3 regions of the Pantoea sp. X-Soil-OKNW-713 genome follow, and region 3 is predicted to be linked to each of the others. Evidence: predicted binding sites of a transcription regulator. Region 3 holds the regulator's gene; each other region holds the start of a gene.
What was found. Region 3 encodes CRP, which controls carbon source genes, mostly activating them, when cyclic AMP is high. Its sites were predicted from a motif close to ATGTGANNNNNNTCACAT; they were not measured.
Positions count from the first base shown of each region.

Region 1: the regulator CRP is predicted to act here: its motif matches at 2,628-2,645, upstream of udp (uridine phosphorylase).
Region 2: the regulator CRP is predicted to act here: its motif matches at 2,066-2,083, upstream of rbsD (D-ribose pyranase).

Region 1 is NZ_AP035995.1:230,030-235,418, reverse strand. It holds gene rmuC (DNA recombination protein RmuC) at 1-278, opposite strand, end outside; gene AC6I8R_RS01055 (tetratricopeptide repeat protein) at 461-1,729, opposite strand; gene udp (uridine phosphorylase) at 1,805-2,566, opposite strand; gene AC6I8R_RS01045 (dienelactone hydrolase family protein) at 2,868-3,704, shown strand; gene metE (5-methyltetrahydropteroyltriglutamate--homocysteine S-methyltransferase) at 3,748-5,389, opposite strand, start outside.
Region 2 is NZ_AP035995.1:4,369,234-4,374,622, reverse strand. It holds gene qseB (quorum sensing response regulator transcription factor QseB) at 1-529, opposite strand, end outside; gene AC6I8R_RS20465 (YgiW/YdeI family stress tolerance OB fold protein) at 711-1,106, shown strand; gene AC6I8R_RS20460 (carbohydrate-binding protein) at 1,137-1,892, opposite strand; gene rbsD (D-ribose pyranase) at 2,164-2,583, shown strand; gene rbsA (ribose ABC transporter ATP-binding protein RbsA) at 2,591-4,099, shown strand; gene rbsC (ribose ABC transporter permease) at 4,096-5,067, shown strand; gene rbsB (ribose ABC transporter substrate-binding protein RbsB) at 5,094-5,389, shown strand, end outside.
Region 3 is NZ_AP035995.1:4,041,517-4,046,905, forward strand. It holds gene AC6I8R_RS18915 (YheU family protein) at 1-93, shown strand, start outside; gene AC6I8R_RS18920 (phosphoribulokinase) at 155-1,024, shown strand; gene AC6I8R_RS18925 (OsmC family protein) at 1,116-1,520, opposite strand; gene crp (cAMP-activated global transcriptional regulator CRP) at 1,823-2,455, shown strand; gene AC6I8R_RS18935 (YccS/YhfK family putative transporter) at 2,514-4,589, shown strand; gene argD (bifunctional acetylornithine/succinyldiaminopimelate transaminase) at 4,591-5,389, opposite strand, start outside.

The DNA of each region.
Region 1 (5,389 bases), 3.8 Mb from region 3:
TGTTCGCTTTCGCCGCGCCAGTAATCGAGTTGTTGCAGGCGCTCCTGTGCACCGCTCAACGCACCGTGCAGCTGGCGTAATTCCTGCTCGCGCAATTGCACCTGCTGCTGTGCCAGCTCCAGTTGCTGCTGCTGACGCAGTTGCGCCTCTTCAGATAAGCGGCGCTCCGTTAAGAAGCTGGCCTGTTGATGACCGGCTCGCATCTGCGCCACAATCCAGCCGATGCCAAAACCGGCCAACGCCAATGCGCCACTGATGATGATAAGTTGCTGATCCATAATTCCCCCGCGGATCGTCTCGCTGAGGGAAAAGGTAGAGGCGTACTGTATGAATGTCCAGACAATTCTGCCGGATGTTTGCCACGATCGTTGAGCATACATTCGTAGCGGCGCGATTTATCGCGCATTTACGACCGAAGCACGTATTGCGCGATAAATCGCGCCGCTACGGAATGTGGAATTTATACCAGCTGCACCGTTAACTCACCCGCTTTCCACGCCTCTATCAGGAAAAATGGCATCGGTAGTTCCCATTCGCCGTTGCGCACTCTGGCCGGATAGCTCCAGCTTTGCCCTGCCCAGGTGAGTTCAACCTGCTGCCACTCGGCATCCACCACGCTGGCTTTCCCCGCCATGCTGGAAAACCCGGCATTACTGCCGACGTGGAACTTGTCCGTCTGCCAGCGGATTGGAGGATGTGCGGGCCACGCCTGAGCATGATGAAAACGAAAAACATCGTCATGATTAAGGATGCTATCGCGTACCGTCGGCCACAGCGCCCGTTTCAGGAAGTACTGGTCGGTAAAACGTTCGCTGCCCTGATACTCAGCGATGAAATCCCGCATCTGTTGTTCCACCTGGCTGAATACGCCATGACAACCTCCCCACATCCCCGCCAGCAGCAACTCGGTGTGGGTAAAGTAGTCGCGCATATGATGGAACCAGTAAGGCGAATGCAGCCAGGCATCGACTGCGGCCACTTCACGTTCAGAAAGAAGTGAGTCGGCATCACGTACGATGAAGCGTTTGACGCTGGGGTCGTCGATCACCAGGAAACGCCACAACGTCGGGAACAACGTTTTTTCCTCAGACATGTCGACCAGTTGCACATCAGGCTGCTGCAAACGTTGCCAGACATGCTGCGGTACGCTGTCATCCAGATAAACGCGACAGGTCCAGGCCGGGTAGAGTTCGCGTGCTACCTCAACGTTTTTAATCAGGGTTTCGCAATATCGCGGCTGATTGCCATACAGGCTAAAGGCGATGATATTTTCCTGGGGCTTGCTGGCATCAAAAGCCGGTGGTGCCTCAGCCGGGAGCGGGTGCTTCTGCCCGGTACTGAACTTCGCATCAGATTGCTGCAACGATTCCAGCCCGTAACGCGCCACTTCATCCGCTTTATTGAGCCAGCCGCACACTTCAGTCAGGCCATCCAGCCAGGTCTCAGACGCCTGTGCCCGCTGGTCGGCGGAGGCTTGATAGATTTTCAGGTAGGTTTTGTAGGACTTGTTGTAATCACCGGTGCGCATCAAAGTCAGCGCGTAGTCACTTAACACCTGCATGTTATGTGGCATCACACGCAGCACGTCTTCACAGCAGCGGCGGGCGGCGGGATAATCCGCCACCGCCATCGCCTGACGGAAGCGCGCGGCCGCACCTTCGACACGGGATTGCATCGCTGCCGGGTTGGTCATAAAGGCCGGACGTTGAACAGCAACAGTTTTGCGCATAAAAGACTCTCAGTAATCCGCTGAACTTGCGCGCATCCTTAACGGGCAGCGAACCTTAGCCCGCTGCCGGGCGCGCTACATTAACCGGCGCGCAGCTTCAACGACAATTTTCACCGCATCGCTTTCGGTTTGTTTCATGGTCGCCGCATCCGGGATCTCCTTCTGCGTACGGTTCACGATGACACCCGCCACCATACCGGCTCGCAGCCCCTGGCTGGCGCACATGGTTAACAGTGTAGCGGATTCCATCTCATAGTTGAGGACACCCATCTGCTGCCACTCTTTCATGGAACCCTGGAAGCGGCTGACCACGCGCCCGGAAAAAGTGTCGTAACGTTCCTGGCCGGGATAGAAGGTATCTGACGACGCGGTGATGCCGATATGGGTTTTTGCGCCACAGGCTTCCGCCGCCGCCACCAGCGCCGTGGTGCAGGTGAAATCGGCTACTGCCGGGAACTCCATCGGTGCGAAATGCAGGCTGGCACCGTCCAGGCGTACTGACGCAGTGGTGACCAACACGTCACCGACATTGATGCCCGGCTGAATCGCGCCGGTGGTGCCCACGCGCAGGAAGGTGCGGACGCCGAGTTGCGCCAGTTCTTCGACCGCAATTGAGGTGGACGGCCCGCCGATGCCGGTGGAGCACACCACCACCGGTTTGCCCTCCAGTTCAGCCAGATAAGTGGTGAATTCACGGTGCGACGCCAGATGTTGCGGGTTGTCCATTAACGCCGCAATTTTCTTCACGCGCTCCGGGTCACCGGGAACGATGGCCAGTGTGGCTCCTTTCAGGCTGGCTTTGGTGATGCCAAGGTGGAAAACGTCAGACTGGGCCATAACAGACTCCTGGTAGATATAGGGATATGCGCGCCACTTTACGTCAGCAGACGCGATAAATATGTGAGTAATTTCACTATAAATAATGAAAGTTACATTAACAGAAAATATTTTCGTGATTTAAGTCACACATCAGCGGTCTGCCATTCTGAATTGCTACATCCGGTGCTGTGTAAGTTCAGTCGGCGGTGTTAATAGAGAAGAAGAATTCATGCGTATCCCCTCTGAAACCTACACCCGCCCGGCCTCTACGGCCAGGCTATAGTTACGTGATTGCGCACTTGCCAGCATGGAGAGAACAATGAAAACCGAAGACAATATGGCACAAAAATCTGCAACGGGTGGCTTTGCTCCCGCCGTCCAACCGACCGCCAGCAGCACTATCCTTACCCACAGCGAGGCAATCCATGCCGGAGAAACCTCGGTTCCGAGCCAGGGGGAAAATCTGCCCGCGTTTTATGCCCGCCCGAAAGAGTATCAAGGGACGTTGCCGGTGGTGTTGGTAGTCCAGGAAATTTTTGGCGTGCATGAGCATATCCGGGATATCTGCCGCCGTCTGGCGCTGGAGGGTTATCTGGCGGTGGCACCGGAACTCTATTTCCGCGAGGGCGATCCGAGCGAATACACCGATATCCCAACCCTGTTCAAAGAGTTGGTAAGCAAAGTGCCGGACTCACAGGTGTTATCCGACCTCGACCATGTCGCCAATTGGGCCGCCCGCAACGGCGGCGATATTCGGCGTATGGGGATTACCGGTTTCTGCTGGGGCGGCCGCATAAGCTGGCTGTTTGCCGCGCACAATCCGCAGGTGCGTGCGGCGGTCGCCTGGTATGGTCGTCTGGTGGGTGATAAGACGCTCAAGCAGCAGAAGCACCCGATTGATATTGCGGTTGATCTGAATGCCCCGGTGCTGGGCCTGTACGGTGGTCAGGATGAGGGGATTCCGCTGGAGAGCGTTGAGCAGATGCGCCAGGCGCTGCACGCCGCCAATGCCAAAGCGGAGATTGTGGTTTATCCCGAAGCGGGTCATGCCTTCAACGCTGATTACCGTCCGAGCTATCATGCGGAATCCGCAAAAGATGGCTGGACGCGCATGCTGGCGTGGTTCCAACAGTATGGCGTCACGCCTGACGCGTAATAAAAAAGGGGCGCTTGCGCGCCCCAAAGTGTCAACACAACATTCAGGCTGTTTCACCGCGCAGGTGCTTCGCCGCGATAACCATATTCGCCAGTGCCTGACGAGTTTCTGTCCAACCTCGGGTTTTCAGACCGCAGTCCGGATTCACCCACAGACGTTGCTCCGGGATACTCAGCGCGGCTTTACGCAGCAAATCCTCCATCCATTCAACACTCGGTACGTTCGGTGAGTGGATGTCATACACACCTGGGCCGATTTCATTTGGGTATTCAAACTCTTTAAACGCATCCAGCAGGTCCATGTCGGAACGTGAGGTTTCGATGGTGATCACGTCGGCATCCAGGGCGGCAATCGAGTCCATGATGTCGTTGAACTCGCAATAACACATATGGGTGTGGATCTGGGTGTCATCCTGCGCCACAGCGGCGTTGAGACGGAACGCATCCACCGCCCAGGTGAGGTACGCCGCCCAGTCAGATTGATGCAGCGGCAGGCCTTCACGCAGCGCCGGTTCGTCAATCTGGATAATGCCGATACCGGCTTTTTCCAGATCGGCCACTTCGTCGCGCAGTGCCAGCGCAATCTGTTTAGCAATGGTTTCACGGCTGACATCTTCGCGCGGGAACGACCAGCACAGGATGGTGACCGGACCGGTAAGCATACCTTTGACCGGTTTGTCGGTCAGCGACTGCGCATATTTCGCCCACTCCACGGTGATAGCTGCCGGGCGGCTGACATCACCGATGATCACTGGCGGTTTGACGCAGCGTGAACCGTAGCTCTGTACCCAACCGTTCTGGGTAAAGATGAAGCCATCGAGATTTTCCCCGAAGTATTCGACCATGTCGTTACGCTCTGCTTCGCCGTGCACCAGCACGTCCAGACCGAGGCGTTCCTGCTCGACAATCGCCTGTTTGATGTGTTCAGCGATGCCGGTACGGTAGTGGCCGCCATCAATGTTGCCTTTTTTAAAGTCGAGGCGCAGGCCGCGAATTTCTGTGGTCTGGGGAAATGAACCAATGGTGGTGGTTGGCCATGCGGGCAGATTGAAGCGGTTACGTTGCGCTTTGGCGCGTTCACGGTAAGCGCTGTGACGCTCAGTATCTGCGGCCTGAATATTGGCCAAACGCTGCGCCACGGCGGCATTGTGCACCCGGCTGGAGTGGGCACGGGCTCGGATTGGCGCGCTCCAGGCTTCCAGTGACTGGGCATCATTGTTATTCAATGCCTTGCTCAACAATGCCAGCTCTGCGCATTTTTGCAGGGCGAAGGCGAACCAGCTTTTGACTTCATCATCCAGGCGGGTTTCCACGCTCAGGTCGATCGGGCTGTGCAGCAGGGAGCAAGAGGAGCCAATCCACAGTTGCGGGCGTTGCCCCACCAGCGGTTGCAGGCGCTCAAACCAGCGGCTGAGATCAGCACGCCAGACGTTGCGACCGTTGATCACCCCGACCGACAGCAGCCATTCGGCAGGCAGTTGTTGGTGGAGTTGTTGAATATCGTCTTTGCCGTGCACCAGGTCAACGTGCAGGCCCTGCACCGGCAGCGCTTTGATCACTGCCAGGTTTTGACCGATGCTGTCGAAGTAGGTGGTCAGCAGCAGTTTGGTTGCCCCCTGTAGCGCGTCATAAGCGGGTTGAAACGCCGCGCGCCACGCCGCTGGCAGTTCCAGCGACAGTGCCGGT
Region 2 (5,389 bases), 330 kb from region 3:
TTTCCTCCAGCTGGCTGCGTGTCAGGACCCGGCCGGGATTACGCAGGAACAGTTCCAGCAACGCCAGTTCACGGCTTTTCAGGGGGAGCGGTTCGCCAGCAACCAGTACGCTGTGGCTGGCAGGAGACATTACCACCTTGCCATGACGCAGCTCCGGCTGTAGCTGACCATGACGCCGACGAATCAGTGCCTCCAGGCGTGCAGCTACTTCGGTCAGGGCAAAAGGTTTGCCAAGATAGTCATCCGCGCCCAGTTGCAAACCCTGAACCCGCTGATCGAGCGCATCGCGTGCCGTGAGGATCAATACCGGTACATCCTGACCTTGCTGACGCCATTGGCGCAGAATATCGAGTCCATCTCGTTCCGGCAGTGACAAATCCAGAATCACTGCATCCCAGGGGGCGGAGTTCAACGCCTGAAATCCAGCTTCACCTGAAACCAGCCAGTCCACGCTGAAACCGAGTTTGGTCAGGCCGACTTTGAGGCCGTCGCCAATCAAGGTGTCGTCTTCAATCAATAAAATCCGCATATATGCTCCTCCCTTTAGCCTGGAGTTATACGAAGCAGTAGCGTTCATGTACAGGAGAAATCACGACATTTGACCTGATTTTCACGAATTTTAATAAATTGATCGGCCTTAAGATCCTGTTAAGAACCTTATGTTGAAATAGCTCCCGTATTCCGCACATTCATGGAGAAGAGGTGAAAATATGAAAAAGCATGCAGCACTTTTCGCAATCATTGCACTGGCTTCCATGCCGGTGCTGGCGGCACAGCAGGGTGGATTTGTTGACCCGAATGCGCCGGCGGTACAAAGTCACTCCGGTGGTTTTCAGGCCGGTAACACCAGTGTCGTGACGGTTAAGCAGGCTGAGGAGATGAAGGACGATAGCTGGATCACCGTGCGTGGTTATCTGGATAAGCAAATCGGCAAAGAGGATTATCTGTTCCGCGATGATACCGGCACCATGAAGGTCGAAATCGATCACAAACGCTGGGACGGGCAAACCATTTCGCCAAAAGATCGCGTTGAGTTAACCGGTGAGTTGGATAAGGATTTCAACGCCATTGAACTGGACGTGAAACAGGTCAGAAAACTCCCCTGATAATCTGGCGGGGCTGCTCCGGCAGCCCGCTTATAATTCCAGCCAGACGGAATGTTCTCCTGGCGTATTCCCCTGCGTCCAGTACGCCGCTTTCCAGGCTTTTCCCTGCCAGCTGACTTTATCTTTGCGGGAATAAGACATTGATTTGTTCCATTCCCGCAACTGCTCTGGATCTGCAAACTTCCAGCCTGCGCCATTAGCGGGGGTAGATTGTGTCCATTTTGTCGCGATGTACTTAATCCCGGCGAAGGTGACCTTATCTCCCGCCATATAAGTGTTTTCTTCACCCCAGTCGGGAAATTCAGTGGGTTTAGCCGGATTTTCCTCAACGGATGAATACAACGGGGAAATGGCGGTCATGGTGACTTGCCGGGTATCGGTGTTGCCATCTTTGTCCGTTACGCTGACTTCATAAACTGCAATGCCGATATGGTTTGCCGGGACCAGCGCTGTTGCTTTCGCCTGATTAACCTCGGTTCTCCATCCTCCCCCCGGTTTTTCCTGCAACCAGAAGACACCCTTTCCTTCTGCTACTCGCCAACGGAAAGAGACCGCATTCTGACTTGCGGAAGCATCCAGTTCATACAGGACGGATTCTTCCGCTGAACTTGTAACACTAACATCGGCAGAAGTGATGGCGACAGGGCCTGTCGTGGCGGAATTGGGTGTTATGTCCCCCTCATTGGCATAAGCGGCGGCCACCAGTGAAACGGTAATCAAGCTGGTGAGCGCTTTTAATTTAAAATCCATTAGCTTCGATCCTTCGATTCCTGCGTTGTAATCCATAACAAATACACATTTCGTTACCTCTGAAAAAACTTAACATAAGGATGAGAAGGGAATTTCTTCTGACTGCGTGGGGTATTTCTCTTCTTCATTGTGAAAATTCTTATGCTGTTGTCAGCGGAGGTTGATTTGATCCGCGCCTAACTCAAATATTTTCTGGCACAAGCGAAACGTTTCGATGGCGATCACATTTCCGTGATGCCGCCATTGAGTTGCTATGCATTTTTTATACACTCCGGTCAGCGAAACGTTTCGCTGTGGAGTGGAAGAAATGAAAAAAGGTCGCTTGTTAAACGCTGAAATCTCTCATGTGATTGCCCGTCTGGGACACACGGATACGCTGACGATTGCCGATGCGGGTTTACCCATTCCTGTGGGCCCGCAACGTATTGATCTGGCGCTGACGCCGGGTACGCCCGAGTTTTTACAGGTTGTTGAGGTGGTCACTCAGGAGATGCAGGTTGAGAGCGCCCTGATGGCGGAAGAAATCAAGCAGTTCAACCCGCAGCTCCATAGCGCACTGCTCGCCGTGCTCGATGCCTTGCAACGACACCAGGGAAATACCATCGCTATTCGTTACACCAGTCATGAACAGTTCAAACAACAGACTCAGCGCAGTCAGGCGGTCATTCGCAGCGGAGAGTGTTCTCCGTATGCGAATGTCATCCTGAGCGCGGGCGTTACCTTCTGAGGCCGCTATGCAACCGTTATTGCAACTCAAAGGGATTGAAAAGTCATTTCCCGGTGTGAAAGCGCTGAAAGGGGCTTCACTGGCCGTCTGGCCTGGTCGGGTGATGGCGCTGGTGGGAGAAAATGGTGCCGGTAAATCCACCATGATGAAAGTGCTGACCGGTATTTACAGCATGGATGCCGGATCGCTGCATTGGCTGGGTAAAGAAACCACGTTCTCCGGGCCAAAAGCGTCTCAGGAAGCGGGCATTGGCATCATTCATCAGGAACTTAACCTGATCCCGCAATTGACGGTGGCGGAGAACATCTTCCTTGGCCGCGAATTTGTGAACCGTTTTGGCCGCATCGAGTGGAAAAAGATGTATGCCGAGGCGGATGCGCTGTTAGCGCGTCTGAACCTGCGTTTTAACAGCCATAAGCTGGTGGGCGATTTGTCGATTGGCGACCAGCAGATGGTGGAGATCGCCAAGGTTCTCAGCTTTCAGTCGCGCGTCATCATCATGGATGAGCCGACGGATGCGCTGACCGATACCGAAACTCTGTCATTGTTCCGCGTGATCAATGAGTTGAAAGCGCAGGGTTGCGGCATTGTCTACATTTCCCACCGCATGAAAGAGATCTTTGAGATTTGCGATGACGTCACAGTGTTCCGTGACGGTCAGTTTATTGCCGAACGTCCAGTCAGCGAGCTGAGTGAAGAGAGCCTGATTGAGATGATGGTCGGACGCAAGCTGGAAGAACAATACCCGCATCTTGACCAGGCTCCGGGTGCCGTGCGTTTGCAGGTGGAAAACCTGAGCGGACCGGGAGTGCATGACGTTAGCTTTAACCTGCGTAAAGGCGAAATTCTGGGCGTTTCCGGCCTGATGGGCGCGGGGCGTACCGAACTGATGAAGCTGTTATATGGCGCACTGCCACGTAGCGGCGGAAAAGTCACGCTGGATGGTCGTGATGTGGTGACGCATGCGCCACAGGATGGTCTGGCAAATGGCATCGTCTATATCTCCGAAGACCGCAAACGCGACGGTCTGGTGCTGGGCATGTCGGTAAAAGAAAACATGTCCCTGACCGCGCTGCGCTACTTCAGTCGGGGTAATGGCAGCCTGAAACACGCGGAAGAACAGTTGGCGGTGGGCGATTTTATCCGCTTGTTCAATGTGAAAACCCCGTCGATGGAGCAGCCGATCGGCCTGCTTTCTGGCGGTAATCAGCAAAAAGTGGCGATTGCCCGTGGGCTGATGACGCGACCGAATGTCTTGATCCTTGATGAACCGACGCGCGGTGTGGACGTTGGGGCAAAAAAAGAGATTTATCAGTTAATTAACCAGTTTAAAGCCGATGGGCTGAGCATCATCCTGGTGTCGTCCGAAATGCCGGAAGTTCTGGGCATGAGCGATCGCATTCTGGTGATGCATGAAGGCCATCTGAGTGGCGAATTTACCCGTGAGCAGGCTACCCAGGAATCCCTGATGGCAGCGGCAGTCGGTAAGCAACACAGCGAGGAGTTAGTTGTATGAGTACCCAAACCTTACCCGCCAGCCGTCGCTGGTTCAGCAAAGCCTGGTTGCTGGAGCAAAAATCGCTGATTGCGCTGATTGTGCTGATCGCCGTGGTCGCCAGCCTCAGCCCGAATTTCTTCACCGTCGCCAACTTGTTCAACATCCTGCAACAGACCTCGGTCAACGCCATTATGGCGGTGGGAATGACGTTGGTGATCCTGACCTCTGGTATCGATCTGTCCGTTGGCTCGCTGCTGGCGTTGACCGGCGCGGTGGCCGCCTCGATTGTGGGGCACGAAGTTAATGCGCTGGTGGCGGTAGCGGCTGCGCTGGCATTGGGTGCCTTGATTGGCGGCATCACTGGCACCATTGTGGCACGCGGCAAAGTGCAGGCGTTTATCGCCACCCTGGTGATGATGCTGCTGCTGCGTGGCGTCACTATGGTTTACACCGACGGCAGCCCAATTAATACCGGCTTTAGCGACAACGCCGACCTGTTTGGCTGGTTCGGTATTGGTCGCCCTCTGGGCATCCCGACCCCGGTATGGTTGATGGCGGTGGTGTTCGCGCTGGCCTGGTACATGCTGCATCACACACGTCTGGGGCGTTATATCTACGCGCTGGGTGGCAATGAAGCGGCCACGCGTTTGTCAGGTATCAACGTTAACCGCGTCAAAATTATCGTCTATTCACTGTGCGGCATGTTGGCGGCGCTGGCGGGCACCATTGAGGTAGCGCGTCTTTCATCAGCGCAGCCGACAGCGGGCACGGGTTATGAACTGGATGCGATCGCCGCTGTGGTGTTGGGCGGTACCAGCCTGGCGGGTGGTAAAGGTCGCATCATGGGGACGTTGATCGGGGCATTGATTCTCGGCTTCCTGAACAACGGCCTCAATCTGTTAGGTGTCTCCTCTTACTATCAAATGATTGTAAAAGCAGTGGTAATTCTGCTGGCAGTGCTGGTGGATAACAAAAGCAGTAAATAACTCTGACCTTCACACAGGATGAATTCATGAAAAAGTTAACCGCATTGGCCGTCATTCTTGGCGCCACTCTGAGTGCCAGCGCGATGGCGAAGGATACTATCGCTCTGGTGGTTTCTACCCTGAACAACCCGTTCTTTGTGGCGCTGAAAGATGGCGCACAGAAAGAAGCCGACAAGCTGGGTTATAACCTGGTGGTGCTGGACTCGCAGAACAACCCGGCGAAAGAGCTGGCGAACGTGCAGGACCTCACCGTGCGTGGCACCAAGCTGATGCTGATTAACCCAACCGACTCTGATGCCGTAGGCAACGCCGTGAAGATGGC
Region 3 (5,389 bases):
CGTCGCCAACTGGAACGCGGTGACGCTGTGCTGGTGTGGTCAGAACTGCACGAAACCGTCAATATCATGGCACGCGGTGAATTTCGCGGCTAATGCACATCCCGGCTTTTCGTGCTAACAATGCTCATCGCCGGACTTCACAGGGAGCTTTGTTATGTCAGCCAGGCATCCGATCATTGCCGTTACCGGTTCCAGCGGCGCCGGAACCACCACCACCAGCCTTGCCTTCCGCAAAATATTCCAGCAGTTGAACCTGCATGCGGCGGAGGTCGAAGGTGACAGTTTTCATCGCTACACGCGCCCTGAGATGGACATGGCGATCCGCAAAGCGCGCGACCTTGGCCGTCATATCAGCTATTTCGGCCCGGAGGCCAACGATTTTGGCCTGCTGGAGCAAACCTTTAAGCAATACGGTAAAACCGGTCTTGGTCAGTCGCGCAAATATCTGCATACCTATGACGAAGCCGTGCCGTGGAATCAGGTGCCGGGCACCTTCACCCCGTGGCAGCCGCTGCCGGAAAACACCGATGTGTTGTTTTATGAAGGCTTGCACGGCGGGGTGGTGACGCAGCAGCACAACGTGGCTGAACACGTCGACTTATTGGTAGGTGTGGTACCGATCGTCAACCTTGAGTGGATTCAAAAGCTGATTCGCGACACCAGCGAGCGCGGCCATTCACGCGAAGCGGTGATGGATTCGGTGGTGCGTTCGATGGAGGATTACATCAACTTCATCACCCCGCAGTTCTCACGCACCCATATCAACTTCCAGCGCGTACCTACCGTCGATACGTCTAACCCGTTTGCTGCGCGTGAAATTCCATCACTGGATGAAAGCTTTGTGGTGATCCATTTCCGTGGTCTGGAAGGTATTGCCTTCCCCTATCTGCTGGCGATGATTCAGGATTCCTTTATCTCGCATATGAACACCCTGGTGGTGCCCGGCGGCAAAATGGGGCTGGCGATGGAGCTGATTATGACGCCGCTGGTGCAGCGACTGATTGAAGGCAAACGCATCGAATAATCAAACATAACCGTAACGGCGCGATTTATTGCGCGATCCCGAGATCGCTGCGGGAAAAATCCGCACGATAAATCGCTCCGCTACGTTCGTGCTAAAGTTCGATAACCTCGTAACTGTGGGTGATTTCTACCCCTTTGCCCAGCATAATCGCCACCGAGCAATATTTCTCAGCCGACAGATCAACCGCTCGCGCCACCGCTTTATCGCCCAGCGCTTTGCCGGTAACAATAAAATGCAGGTTGATATGTGTGAAAATGCGTGGCGCTTCTTCACGACGTTCCGAGGTCAGTTTGACCTCACAATCCTTCACATCATTGCGCCCTTTTTGCAGGATCGACACGACGTCAATCGCGCTGCAACCGCCTGCCGCCATCAGCACCATCTCCATCGGGCTCGGTGCTTTGTCGCCCGAATTGCCATCCATTAATATCTGGTGACCTGATGAGGATTCTCCGAGAAAGGTAAGCCCTTCCACCCATTTAACCCGTGCCTGCATTATTCTTTCTCCTGAATAGGCTGATTTGCCGCCAGAGTACGCTTTCACCTGAGAAACAGCAATCCAGACTAATCGCCCTTTTGCTGAAGCGAGACAACAGAAGACAGCTAGCAAAAGCTGTGCTACAAACAGAGCTGAAAATATTTTCGTCGCAATAGACGAAGGCGGGAAGAATCAGAAGCCTGGCTTAAGAGTCCACCCGAATAATTTTCCTTAACAGGAAGCGCTCTACGATTTCACCGCCTGACAGGGAAAACTGCCCCCTGTGTTTTGGGCACGATTACAACAGAGGATAATAGCGAATGGTTCTCGGCAAACCGCAAACAGACCCTACACTCGAATGGTTCCTGTCCCATTGCCATATTCACAAATATCCATCCAAAAGCACCCTGATTCATCAGGGTGAGAAAGCGGAAACGCTCTACTACATCGTGAAAGGTGCCGTTGCGGTGCTGATCAAGGATGAAGAAGGCAAAGAGATGATTCTCTCCTACCTCAATCAGGGGGATTTCATCGGCGAGCTTGGCCTGTTTGAAGAAGGTCAGGAACGTAGTGCCTGGGTACGAGCCAAAACTGCCTGCGAAGTGGCTGAAATTTCCTACAAAAAATTCCGTCAGCTGATTCAGGTAAACCCGGATATTTTAATGCGTCTTTCGGCGCAGATGGCGCGTCGCCTACAGGTGACATCAGAAAAAGTGGGCAACCTTGCCTTCCTTGATGTGACCGGTCGCATTGCGCAGACGCTGCTCAATCTGGCCAAACAGCCCGATGCCATGACCCACCCGGACGGGATGCAGATCAAAATCACCCGTCAGGAAATTGGTCAGATCGTCGGATGCTCACGCGAGACAGTTGGCCGTATTCTGAAAATGCTGGAAGATCAAAACCTGATCTCCGCACATGGTAAAACCATCGTCGTTTACGGCACCCGCTAATTTCTTCTCACCCACGGCGTGATGGCAGCATCACGCCGTTTTTGTCTGCGATGAGCTGATGTGGCGTCGAATCATCTATCATCCCGAAGTGAACTATGCCCTGCGGCAAACGCTGGTGCTGTGCCTGCCCGTGGCCCTCGGCTGGCTGTTTGGCGACCTGCAAAAAGGCTTGCTGTTCTCCTTAGTGCCCGCCTGTTGCAACATCGCCGGTCTTGATACGCCGCATAAACGCTTTTTTAAACGCCTGATTATTGGTGGTTCCCTGTTTGCGACCGGCAGCTTTCTGATCCAGTGGCTGACGGATTATCACGTCCCCCTGCCGCTGATTCTGCTGGTGCTGCCGTTATTAGTGGGCGTGACGGGTGAGATCAGCCCGTTGCATGGCCGCTTGTTGCCTGCCACGCTGATTGCCTCCATCTTTACCCTGAGCCTGGTGGGACGTATGCCGATCTGGGTGCCGCCGCTGCTCTATATCGGCGGGACCTTGTGGTATGGGTTGTTCAACTGGTTCTGGTTTTGGCTGTGGAAAGAGCAGCCGATGCGCGAGTCGCTGAGCCTGCTGTACCGTGAGCTGGCGGATTATTGCGATGCCAAATATACCCTGTTGACGCAGCTGACCGACCCGGAGAAAGCGCTGCCGCCGTTGCTGGCGCGCCAGCAGAAAGCGGTAGATCTGATCACCACCTGCTACCAGCAAATGCATATGCTGTCGGCCAGCCGCGATAACAGCCACAAACGCCTGACGCGTGCCTTTCAGGTGGCGCTCGATTTGCAGGAACATATCTCCGTCAGCCTGCATCAGCCGGAAGAAGTGCAAAAGCTGGTGGAGCAGAGCCATGCAGAAGCGGTGATTCGCTGGAATGCCAAGACCATCTCCGCCCGTCTGCGCTTGCTGGCCGATGCCATTTTGTATCATCAGCTGCCGGAACGGTTTCAAATGGATAAGCAGCTGGGTGCGCTGGAAAAAATTGCCCGCCAGCACCCGGACAATCCGGTGGGGAATTTCTGCCTGTATCACTTCAGCCGCATTGCGCGCGTGCTGCGCACCCAGAAACCGCTGTATACCCGTGATCTGATGGCCGACCGCCAACGGCGTCTGCCGTTTTTTCCGGCGCTGCGCAGCTATCTGTCGCTGAAATCCCCCGCCTTACGCACCGCTGCACGTTTTGCCGTGATGCTGATGTTTGGTAGCGCGCTGGCGCTGTTCTTCAACATCCCCAAACCTTACTGGATTCTGATGACCACCATGTTCGTCAGCCAGAATGGCTACAGCGCCACGCGGGTAAGAATTCAGCACCGAGCGCTCGGCACCTTTGCCGGGCTGTTGATTGCTGCCGCCTCGTTACGCTTTGACGTACCGGAATCCATCACCCTGTTGTTTATGCTGGCGATCACCCTCGCCAGCTATCTGGTGACACGTAAATATTACGGCTGGTCAATGATTGGCTTTACGGTGACGGCGGTGTATTCGCTCCAGTTGCTGTCGCTGAATGGCGCGCAGTTCCTGCTGCCACGCATGATGGATACGCTGATGGGATGTCTGATTGCCTTTGGCGGCATGATTTGGCTGTGGCCGCAGTGGCAGAGCGGCTTACTGCGTAAGAATGCGCACGATGCGCTGGAAGCCGATCAGGAAGCGATGCAGTTATTGCTCGGACCGGAGCAGTCACCGGAGAAACTGGCGTATCAGCGCATCAAGGTCAACCAGGCGCATAACGCCATGTTTAACTCGCTGAATCAGGCGATGACCGAGCCGGGCTTCAATTCGCAGTACCTGAAAGATATGCGGCTCTGGGTGACGCACAGTCAGTTTATTGTCGAACACATCAACGCCATGACTATCCTGGCACGCGAACATACCATGCTGACGCCTAAGCTGGCGGAAAGGTATCTGCAATCCTGTGAGATCGCGCTGCAACGCTGTCAGCAGCGGCTGGAGCATGATGGCCCCGGTAACGACAGCAATATTCTGGAAGCACCGGAAAACATCAATGAGGGGGCGGTAACGATTGTCGAGCAGCATGTGAAGCGCATTCTGCAACACCTGAACGTGATGCACACCATCTCTTCTCTGGCATGGAGCCAGCGACCACATCATGGCCGCTGGCTGACCGGGCTACGGGTGAAAAACTGAGTTATGCCGCCAGCACCTTCTCGATAGCCACTGCGAACCGCGCCATACCCTCTTCGATATCGGTCGGTTCAATCACCAGTGACGGTACAAAACGGATCACATCATTGCCAGCAGTCAGGATCATCAGTCCTTCGGCAGCAGCGGCATGCAGAATGTCACGCGCTTTGCTGGCATGCTGCGGCTTCAATGCCGCACCGATCAACAGACCTTTGCCACGAATATCCGTGAACAGGTCAAATTTGCTATCCAACGCTTTCAAGGCTTCCACAAACTGCTGACGGCGTGATTCAACACCGTCCAGCACGTCAGGGGTGTTGATGATGTCGAGCGCCGTTTCGGCAATCGCACAGGCCAGCGGGTTGCCGCCGTAAGTGGTGCCATGCACGCCGGGTGCCATCACCGAGGCGATTTCATTGGTGGTCAGCATCGCGCTTACCGGGAAGCCGCCGCCCAGCGCTTTCGCGGTGGTGATGATATCCGGGGTGATGCCGTAGTGTTCGTAAGCGAACAGCTTGCCGCTACGGCCCATGCCGCTCTGCACTTCGTCCAACACCAGCAGCGCGTTGTGCTCATCACACAAGGCACGCAGGCCCTGCATAAACTCAGGAGTGGCAGGCATCACACCGCCTTCGCCCTGAATCGGTTCGACCACGATGGCGCAAGTGTGATCGTCGATCACCGCTTTTACCGCCGCCAGATCGTTGAAGGGAACATGCACGATATCAGCCGGTTTCGGGCCAAAGCCGTCGGAGTATTTCGGCTGACCACCCACGGATACGGTAAACAGCGTGCGCCCGTGG